3 regions of the Paenibacillus sp. 05T425 genome follow, and region 2 is predicted to be linked to each of the others. Evidence: riboswitches for the same ligand, from Rfam matches in the RefSeq annotation. Region 2 holds a riboswitch; each other region holds the start of a gene.

Region 1 (3,281 bases), on a different contig from region 2:
CGGGCATTCAGGCCGATCTGAAAACGTTCCAAGAGCTTGGCGTCTTCGGCATGTCCGCCATCACGGCGGTGACTGCCCAGAATACGCTTGGCGTACATGGCGTATATCCAATGAGTCCAGATGCGATTATTGGGCAAATCCATGCGGTCGGCAACGATATCGGGGTTGATGCCGTGAAGACTGGCATGCTGTTCAGCAGCGAAATCATATTAGCAGTTGCCGAAGCGATCCGGACGTTCGGATGGACGAAGGTTGTCGTAGATCCGGTTATGGTAGCCAAAGGCGGCGCGGTACTTCTGCAAGAAGAGGCAATTCGCGCCTTAACGGGCAAGCTATTGCCGCTTACGGAAGTCGTGACGCCTAACATTCCGGAAGCCGAGCAGCTTACGGGCAACTCTATTCGGAGTAAAACGGATAAAGAAGAAGCGGCAAGGAGACTCGCCGGCTTCGGTGCCCGGTATGTCATTATCAAAGGTGGTCACGACGAGGGAGCGGAAGCCGTGGATTTGCTGTTCGACGGCCGTTATTTTACCGAGCTGGCAGGCAAGCGAATCGCTACGGGGCATACGCATGGCACGGGATGCACATTCTCAGCTGCTCTTGCAGCCGGACTCGCTAGGAGGCTTGATGTTGAGTGTGCGATGCGCGAGGCGAAAGCTTTCATCCAAGCTGCGATCGAAGACGGGATAAATATCGGCGGCGGCCGCGGACCAACGAACCACTGGGCGTACAAGCGCAGCCGAACGTCTATCTCCATGCTATATGACGAAAATACAAGCAAATAATGGCATACTTATCGATAATAAGTGCTACTGCCCAATTAAGCCGATGCCATTCAAGGATTGGATCAAAAATCAGCTAAAACCCTCTGAATTTAGGTTTTACTTTGCATAAGGTTGGGCGTATGATTTGTTCAACAACTAAATTAGTCAAACGCTAAATTCCCGAACAGGGAAACGGGGGACCCGACCGAAACCATCCGAATGGTTTCATGGGGTGAATCCTTTCGCTTGCCTTAGCAAGCATGAGGTAGGGCACTCTCAAGCCCGAATCCGACAGCTAACCTCGTAAGCGTATTGAGAGAGAACCGCGATCGTTCCTTGCATAGGCTCGTCTTTTTCGTTATGCAAGAAGTCCGAGAGTAGAGTATCTCTGCTCTCTGGGCTTCTTTTTGTTGCGTATAAGCATGGAAATTACGAGGAGGCTGCCCAATGAATGCGATCGAAATTAACAAACTGACCAAGACTTACGGCAAAGCAAGAGGAATAACTGATATTAGTTTTTCCATTGAAGAGGGAGAAATTTTTGGGTTTATCGGGCCGAACGGGGCAGGTAAATCAACGACGATCCGAACGTTATTGTCTCTCATCTATCCGACAAGCGGCAGCGCTACGATATTCGGTAAAGACTGCATCAAGTTTGCTCCGGAAATCAAAAAGGAAATCGGCTATTTGCCGTCGGAGGTTTTTTATTACGACAATATGAAGGTCGCAGACCTGTTGAATTACTCAGCCAGCTTTTTCAAAAAGGATTGCAAAAAAAGAATAAAAGAATTGGCTGAAATGATGGATCTGGATCTAACGAAAAAAATAGATGACCTGTCTTTAGGCAACAAAAAGAAAGTGGGTATCGTTCAAGGGCTGCTCCATAGCCCGAAGCTCATTATTCTTGATGAACCTACCAGCGGCCTTGATCCGCTCATGCAGCAAAAGTTTTTCGAATTGCTTGAAGAAGAGAATAAAAAAGGAGCCACAATATTATTCTCCTCCCATATCTTAAGCGAAGTTCAGCGGCTATGTAATCGAGTTGCGATTATTAAAGAAGGAAAGGTCGTTACGGTCGAAAAAATCAGTACTTTAAAAGAAAATAACTACAAAAAGTTTACGGTAGATACATCCGAACAACTAGAACGCGATTTCTTCAATATGGCCGGCGTGAACAATATTTCKGTGAATGGGAAAACAACGAGCTTTTTATTTAAAGGCAACATCAACCATGTGATGAGAAAAATAGCTGAAATTGAAATCGAGAACCTATGGATCGAAGAGCCGAACCTTGAGGAAATCTTTATGCATTATTATGAAAAAGGGGTCTGATCGGCGATGAATATGTTTGTGCATGAGTTGAAAGCGTACAGAAAATCGATGCTGATATGGACGCTCTCTTTAATTGGCATCATGATCTTATTCCTCTCGCTCTTTCCCGGCATGTCCAAGGACATTGACGAATTTACCAAGGTGCTGGAAGGCTATCCCGAAGGCGTCAGAAAAGCGCTAGGAATTGAGCTCGATAGCATAGGGACCCTATTAGGCTTTTATTCTTATATTTTCATGTACATTACGCTCTGCGGCGCTATTCAAGCGATGATTCTGGGAACGTCGATTGTTTCCAAGGAGGTCCGTGAGAAAACAGCAGACTTTCTCTTAACGAAACCTGTAACGCGCACGCAAATAATGACTTCCAAGCTGATGGCTGCAGTTGTTTCATTAGCGGTTACGAATGTTCTATATCTCATTGCGGCAAACCTCATGGCAGTCCAGATGAAGACGGAAGATTATAGCGGGAAACTATTTTTTATGATTTCGATAACCTTGTTGTTTATACAGCTCATTTTTCTTGCTATAGGAATTATCGTTTCCGTTGTGTTTCCTAAGATCAAGGCTGTGTTATCCGTTTCACTAGGTACCGTGTTCGCCTTTTTTGTAATCGGCATGCTCGTTGCGGCAGGCGATGATGGCGCCAAACGTTATTTGTCTCCGTTCAAATATTTTGACCCTAAGCTGATTATCGAAAGCTCCAAGTATGAAGCTTCCTATCTCACGGCTGCTATCGGCATCATTATCGTTTCCGTCGCTGCCAGCTACGCCGTCTATAGGAAAAAAGATGTTCATGCTGTATAAGAGAAAACGACAGGATGGGGTGCAAAATGAATGTTTTTTACAGGGAAATGAAGACGTACCGAAAATCGATTATTTTTTGGAGTATTGGAATCATTCTGTTGCTTGCAAGCGGTATGAACAAATATGAAGCAACGGCAGCAAGCGGACAGCTTAACAGCATGATGGAGGATATGCCCAAAGCTCTCAAAGCGTTTATGGGCTCGGGGGATCTGGATCTATCCAAGGCTAGCGGTTATTTTGGAATCTTGGCTATATACTTTTTGTTGATGGCAACGATCCATGCGGTCATGCTCGGAGCCAATATTATCGCAAAGGAAGAACGGGATAAAACGGCAGAGTTTTTATTCACGAAACCGGCATCGCGCAATCAAATCGTTACGG
Region 2 (3,281 bases):
AAATCGAAGAAATCGAGCGGGCGCTGCTCGGACGGCTGCTCCTCGTATTCGCGATTGGCGGCGTACTTATGCTTGTGCTCAGCCATCTCATTACGAGAAAGCTTATTAAGCCGTTAATGAGGCTGAAGGAAGAGCTGACGAAGGTGAAAGGCAGACAGTTCGCCGACGTGCAGCTTGTGAAGGCAAGCGGCGAGATTGGCTCGGTAGCGCGTACGGTGCATGAAATGGCCGGAGAGCTGAATCGATTCAGCCGAGCGCAGAAGCAGTTTTTCCAGAACGCCTCGCATGAGCTGAAGTCGCCGTTAATGTCCATTGCGGGATATACGGAAGGTATTCGGGACGGCATATTCGAGGGTGAATCCATTAATAAGGGACTGGACATCATATTAAGCGAGAGCGCAAGATTGAAAAACATCGTAACGGAAATGACGCTGCTCGCCAAGCTCGACAGCGAGGAAGATATTTATGAACCGGAAGTGGTCAGCCTCAAGGAACTGCTTATCGAAACGATCGAACGCGTGAACCCGATGTTGGTTAAGAAAGAGCTGTCCCTACATCCATCGGTCGATGAGCATGAAGAGCTGCTCGTGAGGGCTGATCGGGATAAGCTGCTCCAGGCGCTGCTTAATATTTCGTCCAATGCGGTTCGCCATGCAAACAAGCATATTTATATTCACGCAGCCGTCAGCAAGGGACATGTCGAATTGTCGATATCCGACGACGGAAATGGCATTCCCGAGGAATTGTTGCCGTATTTATTCCATCGCTTCGTGAAGGGCAAGGACGGCGAAAGCGGGCTTGGGCTCGCGATTGCCCGTGCGATTGTCGAGCGCTGCGGCGGCCATATTACAGCGTCTAACCGCAAAGATGGCGGAGCGGAATTCTCGCTTGCTTTCCCGGTTGTCTAATAAATTAATTATTATCAAGGGTGTAGCGGATATTGTGGCGATTGAACGATTAAAATGCGCAAAGCAGGGACGTGCGCCACGTCTTGCGGTCATGTATGCGCATTCATGGATTTTCTATCGCTTTTTTAACGTTATTTGAGCGAAAACGTTGGTTTACATTCCATTCCCAGAGGACTATGATCGTAATGCACTAAAATATATATTCACGATCGCTGAGTTTCCGCTCTCGAAGCGGAAAGCAGGGGAACCAATCGCGACGCGCAGCATAAGCGAAAGCTTGCTACGTCGCCGGGGTGAATCCGAGAGTCGCTGCCTTTATGAAGGCGCGCTCGAGGTAGGGCGACTCTAAACGCCCGAATCCGTCAGCTAACCTTGTAAGCGTGTATGGAGAGGTGAATCAACTACGGCTCGTCTTATAGCCGCGGGGATTTCCCTGCGGCTTTTTTTGTTGTGCTCTTTTTTAAGGAAAACCATTCATTGACGGCGGTGACAGCATGTTAGCTTCAATCAAAAGATTATTAATCGGTCGACCGCTCAAGTCGAAGGAACTAGGCGAGCAGAAGCTCGCTAAGACGAAGGCGCTCGCTATTCTGTCTTCGGACGCATTATCTTCGGTTGCTTATGGTCCGGAACAAATTCTGCTTGTGCTAATGACGATTGGCGTAGCGGCGTTCTGGTATTCTGTTCCGATTGCAATTGGCGTATTGATTTTATTGACGGCATTAATTTTATCGTATCGACAAATTATTTTCGCTTATCCGCATGGCGGCGGCGCTTATGTTGTATCGAAACAAAATCTCGGCCTGTTCCCGGGGCTCATATCAGGCGGCGCGCTGCTGGTCGATTATATATTGACCGTTGCGGTAAGCGTATCGGCTGGAACCGACGCGATTACGTCGGCTTTTCCCAGCCTGCACGAATACACAGTTCTGATCGCGGTGATCTTCGTCATCTTCATCACGATATTGAACTTACGGGGCGTGACGGAATCGGCTTCGATTCTCTCTTATCCGGTGTACTTGTTCGTGCTGGCGCTGTTCATCATGATCGGCGTCGGTATCTACAACATCGCTACCGGTCACGTATCGCCGGAGCTGCATCCGCCGCTTGGCACGCCGGTTGCGGGTATTAGCTTGTTCTTGCTGCTGCGTGCTTTCGCATCGGGCAGCTCGGCACTGACGGGCGTTGAGGCGATATCGAACGCGATTCCGAACTTCAAGGATCCTGCTCCGAACAATGCGGCGAAGACGTTGGTTGCGATGGGAGCGCTGCTTGCGGTGTTATTTTCCGGTATCGTATGGCTCGCTTATTATTACGGGATTTCGCCAAAGGTGGAAGTGACGGTCGTATCGCAGATCGCCGAAGAGACGTTCGGACGCAACATTATGTATTATTTCATTCAAGGCACGACGGCACTAATTCTCATTCTTGCGGCTAATACGGGCTATTCGGCTTTCCCGCTGCTTGCGGTGAATTTGGCGAAGGATAAGTTCATTCCGCGCATGTTCACGGTGAGGGGCGATCGGCTCGGTTACTCGAACGGCATTATTATTTTGGGCGTACTGTCCATCATCCTCATTATTACGTTCCACGGGCAGACGGAGCATCTCATCCCGCTATATGCGGTAGGCGTGTTCATCCCGTTCACGCTGTCGCAGACGGGCATGATCGTGAAGTGGATTCGCGAGAAGCCGAAGGGTTGGGTAACGAAGCTTATCATTAATGCGACGGGCGCACTCATTAGCTTCGTTGTCACGATGATGTTCTTCCTAACGAAGTTCGAGCAAGTATGGTCGATTCTCATATTCTTGCCGCTAATCATTTATTTGTTCATGCGGATTAAGAAGCATTATGAAGCGGTAGGGGAGCAGCTGCGTCTGGCGACCTGCGAGCCTCCAGTTGCGATAGAGGGCAACGTCATTATTTTGCCGGTAGCCGGCATTACGCATGTCGTCGAGAACTCGATCAACTACGCGAAGTCGCTGAAAGCCGAACAGATTATTGCGGTGTACATTCCTTTCGAGCGGGAGGATGAAGCGGCATTCGAGGAGAAGTGGGAGAAGTTTATGCCTGACGTAAGGTTGGTGACGCTCCACTCGCCATATCGAACGATCATCCATCCGCTGCTCAAGTTCGTCGATACCGTTCAGCGTAAGGCAAGCGAGTCGAACTATCAGGTGACGGTTGTCATCCCGCAGTTCATTCCGAAGAAGGGCTGGCATAATATTTTGCACAACCAGACCAGCTTCATGATTCGAGCCAATCTGCTTCATCGCAAAGACGTGATCGTAACGACCGTTCCGTATCATTTGAAAAAATAATAGGTTGGTTTAAAGGGAGAGGCTGCACCATAAGCGTACTTATGGGCAGCCT
Region 3 (3,281 bases), on a different contig from region 2:
CAAATTTTCCGCCGGGCGAAAGAGCTGTACGAGAAGGGTTATTCCTTCTTATGGATGCCAGAGTCGGTCAAGCGGCTGCTCGATAATACGATGGCCGTCAGCGATTATTTGAAGCTGGATGAAGCGCTTGCGCAGACGGCTTTCATGCAATGGGCCGAAGAGGACGATTCACTGCTGGCCGACCTATGCGACCGCTTCCTGAATCGACGATTATACAAGTACATAACGATCGATGATCCTGAGCCTACTTTATTAGAAGAAATACGTTTGCTGTTCCTCTCAATCGGCATGATTCCGGAGTACCATATGGAGCTGGATTTCCCGTTCGATCTGCCGTATGACGTGTATCGTCCCGACAGACAAGAGGGAGAAAAGAAAGAAAAAGCGCCGATTTTGTTGTTGGATCATCAGGATGAAATAAGTGAAATATCGGCTAAATCCGACATTGTTAGATCGATCACCGGTTTACATCAGGGACAGTATCATTTGTATTTTCCAGAGGAGCCGCTCAGGATGAATATTTCGCAGATTAGTCCTCATTTGAAACAACTATTTCAGCTTAATGAAGGAGTATAACATCAACATGACATATTTATTTGATACGCATACCCATCTAGACTCACATAAGTTCGACGAGGACCGTAAAGAGGTAATTGAGCGAGCGAGAGAAGCGGGCGTTGATCTGCTGCTCAATATCGGCTTCAATCGGGAGACGATCCCGACAACGATTGCGCTTGCGGAAGCTTATGACTTTATCTACGCAGCGGTTGGCTGGCACCCTGTCGACAGCATCGATATGACGCCAGACGACTTGGAATGGATTGAACGTCTATGCGAGCATCCGAAAGTTGTCGCAATAGGCGAGATAGGACTTGATTACCATTGGGACACTTCACCTAAGGATGTGCAGCATCGTGTATTTCGGGAGCAGATTAGGCTGGCGCGAAAGGTGAAGAAGCCGATCGTCATCCACAATAGGGATGCGCATGAGGATATCGTTAAGATCTTGCGCGAGGAGAATGCGGCAGAGGTTGGAGGCGTCATGCACTGCTATTCCGGCAGTTGGGAGACGGCCAAAGCCTGCCTCGATATGAACTTCTATATCTCGTTCGGGGGACCGGTTACATTCCAAAATGCACGCGTGCCAAAAGAGGTGCTGAAGCAAGTTCCATTGGACCGATTATTGATCGAAACGGACGCCCCTTATTTGACCCCTCACCCGTTCCGAGGGAAGCGAAATGAGTCCGCTTACGTCTCTCTTGTCGCCCAGTCTGCTGCCGAGCTATTGGGTAAATCCGTGGAAGAAATAGCCAAAATTACGACCGAAAACGGTAAAAAATGTTTTGGTATTGTTTAAAAACGGTAGGAAACGAGAGATTCAATGACCTTTTAGGCGATAAAACTGGATTTTGTTCAGGAAATCTTTAATCTTTTCCGACTTTAACCAGCTTTTTCGCTTAAATCGTCTTTTATCGCTTCTTTACAACAGACCGCCCGTGAAGGTATGATTCATTTCAGAGTTATTACTTTTTGTATTGGATTTCCAGTTTGCGCTTAATCTCCGGAAGGAGAACGGGGGACCCAAGTGCGGGTATTTGAAGGACCGCGCTTTGATCTTTTCAGGGGTGAATTTCGAAGCCATTGCCATGAGCATTGCGATTTCGAATAGGGCAGCTCTCTTGCCCGAATCCGTCAGCTAACCTCGTAAGCGTTCATAGAGAGCGATCAACCTCGTGCACCCATTTTTATGATATCTCGTGTAGACATCCGAGAAGCCACGATACAGATCCTCTGTCGACGGCTTCTTTTTATTTTCGAATAATCGGGAAATCGTCGTCATAGGGTTAGTCATGGAGGTGAGAGGATCGAGAAAAGAAGTAGAATTACTGGATTGCGTGCTCGCACGCCAATATACTATAGTCGCGTCAGTTGTAATCATGCGTAACACTTGGCGGCGGGGCTATGAAGGAGGACCGATGAAATGGGCACAATCCAGGTAAAGGACACCCATGGGAAACGATCATCCAGCATGTCTTTCGCAATGCGATGGAAGCATGAAAATTTGCGTTTGATACTACTCAGTGCTATTATCTCAATCGCTATGACTTTCATGTTACTGGTGTTGTTGTACGGAACGGCTGTCAAAAGCGTCTCCGTAGTAGTGAATGGACAAGAAACCGTTGTAGAAACAAAGCAATGGGTCCTGCAACGCCTACTGGATGAACAAGCTATTACGATTGGCGAGCATGACAAGGTTTCGGTGCCTCTGAATGCAGCCATTAAAGACGGCGATCGCGTTGAAATTAATCATGCGGTGGCGGTCAATGTAACGGCGGATGGCAAGACATCAACGGTGTACACGACAGAAGGAACTGTGCAAGCGGCGATCGAGCAATTAAATATTTCTGTTCGTAATCATGATAAAGTAGTACCGTCGCTTAACTCATCTGTCGAAGAGGATATGTCGGTAACCGTTGTACGCGTCGATACGAAAGTATCGGAGAGCGAGCGGGCGATGCCATTCTCTATCGTGAAGAAAGAAGATCCGACGCTGGAGGTCGGCAAGGAGAAGCTGATCCAGACCGGTAAGCAAGGCCTTATCGTTGAGCATATTCAGAAGCAGTACGAGGATGGCGTGCTTGTTTCTAAGCAAATGGTCAGCAAAGTAATCGAGACCGCTGCTGTCGATCAAGTCGTGGCAGTCGGTACGAAGAAGCCTGAGCCGAAGGTAACCGTGCTCTCTAACAGTAGTCCTACTGTGGAGACGTTGACGAAGAACGGTGTAACGCTTAAGGCGAAGAGCATCTTGAAGAACGTCACGTTAACTGCGTATTCCGCTGGCGTGGAATCGACGGGCAAGGACGAAAGCCACCCTCAATACGGCATTACGGCGTCCGGAACGAAAGTGACGGAAGGAAGAACGATCGCGGTTGATCCGAAGGTAATCCCGATCGGCTGGTGGGTATTCATTGAAGGCATCGGATTCCGCCGGGCAGAGGATACGGGAAGCGCAATAAAGGGCAATAAGATCGACGTGTATTTCGGCAGTCAGAAGACTGCGGAGAAGTTCGGACGCAAGAAGGGTTACACCGTGTACGTTATTGGACCGAACAAACCGTCATCCACTTAGTGCTTTATCGGCAGCTAACTGTTTATCATCATCTTATCGTAATGTACAATTAAATATGCCATCATAAGAAGAGGCTAAGCCTCTTCTTTTTGTAGTTTTATTGACGCAAATAAGGCAGCAATTGTTGCAGAGTTATTTAAGTAAATGAGGA

What was found. Region 2 has a riboswitch for cyclic di-AMP ahead of AC1DF0_RS21820 (APC family permease). Riboswitches for the same ligand answer to the same signal wherever they lie in the genome.
Region 1: another riboswitch for cyclic di-AMP. It lies ahead of AC1DF0_RS23985 (ABC transporter ATP-binding protein); the one in region 2 lies ahead of AC1DF0_RS21820 (APC family permease).
Region 3: another riboswitch for cyclic di-AMP. It lies ahead of AC1DF0_RS30640 (ubiquitin-like domain-containing protein); the one in region 2 lies ahead of AC1DF0_RS21820 (APC family permease).

Annotation. Positions count from the first base shown of each region.
Region 1 covers NZ_JBFTLA010000011.1:181,367-184,647, forward strand. Annotated here, with positions in the region: gene thiD (bifunctional hydroxymethylpyrimidine kinase/phosphomethylpyrimidine kinase) at 1-785, shown strand, start outside; cyclic di-AMP (ydaO/yuaA leader) riboswitch at 925-1,090, shown strand; gene AC1DF0_RS23985 (ABC transporter ATP-binding protein) at 1,212-2,096, shown strand; gene AC1DF0_RS23990 (ABC transporter permease subunit) at 2,103-2,900, shown strand; gene AC1DF0_RS23995 (ABC transporter permease subunit) at 2,927-3,281, shown strand, end outside.
Region 2 covers NZ_JBFTLA010000009.1:294,291-297,571, reverse strand. Annotated here, with positions in the region: gene AC1DF0_RS21825 (sensor histidine kinase) at 1-908, shown strand, start outside; cyclic di-AMP (ydaO/yuaA leader) riboswitch at 1,109-1,305, shown strand; gene AC1DF0_RS21820 (APC family permease) at 1,403-3,229, shown strand.
Region 3 covers NZ_JBFTLA010000025.1:10,007-13,287, forward strand. Annotated here, with positions in the region: gene AC1DF0_RS30630 (HD domain-containing protein) at 1-576, shown strand, start outside; gene AC1DF0_RS30635 (TatD family hydrolase) at 584-1,357, shown strand; cyclic di-AMP (ydaO/yuaA leader) riboswitch at 1,542-1,727, shown strand; gene AC1DF0_RS30640 (ubiquitin-like domain-containing protein) at 1,982-3,130, shown strand.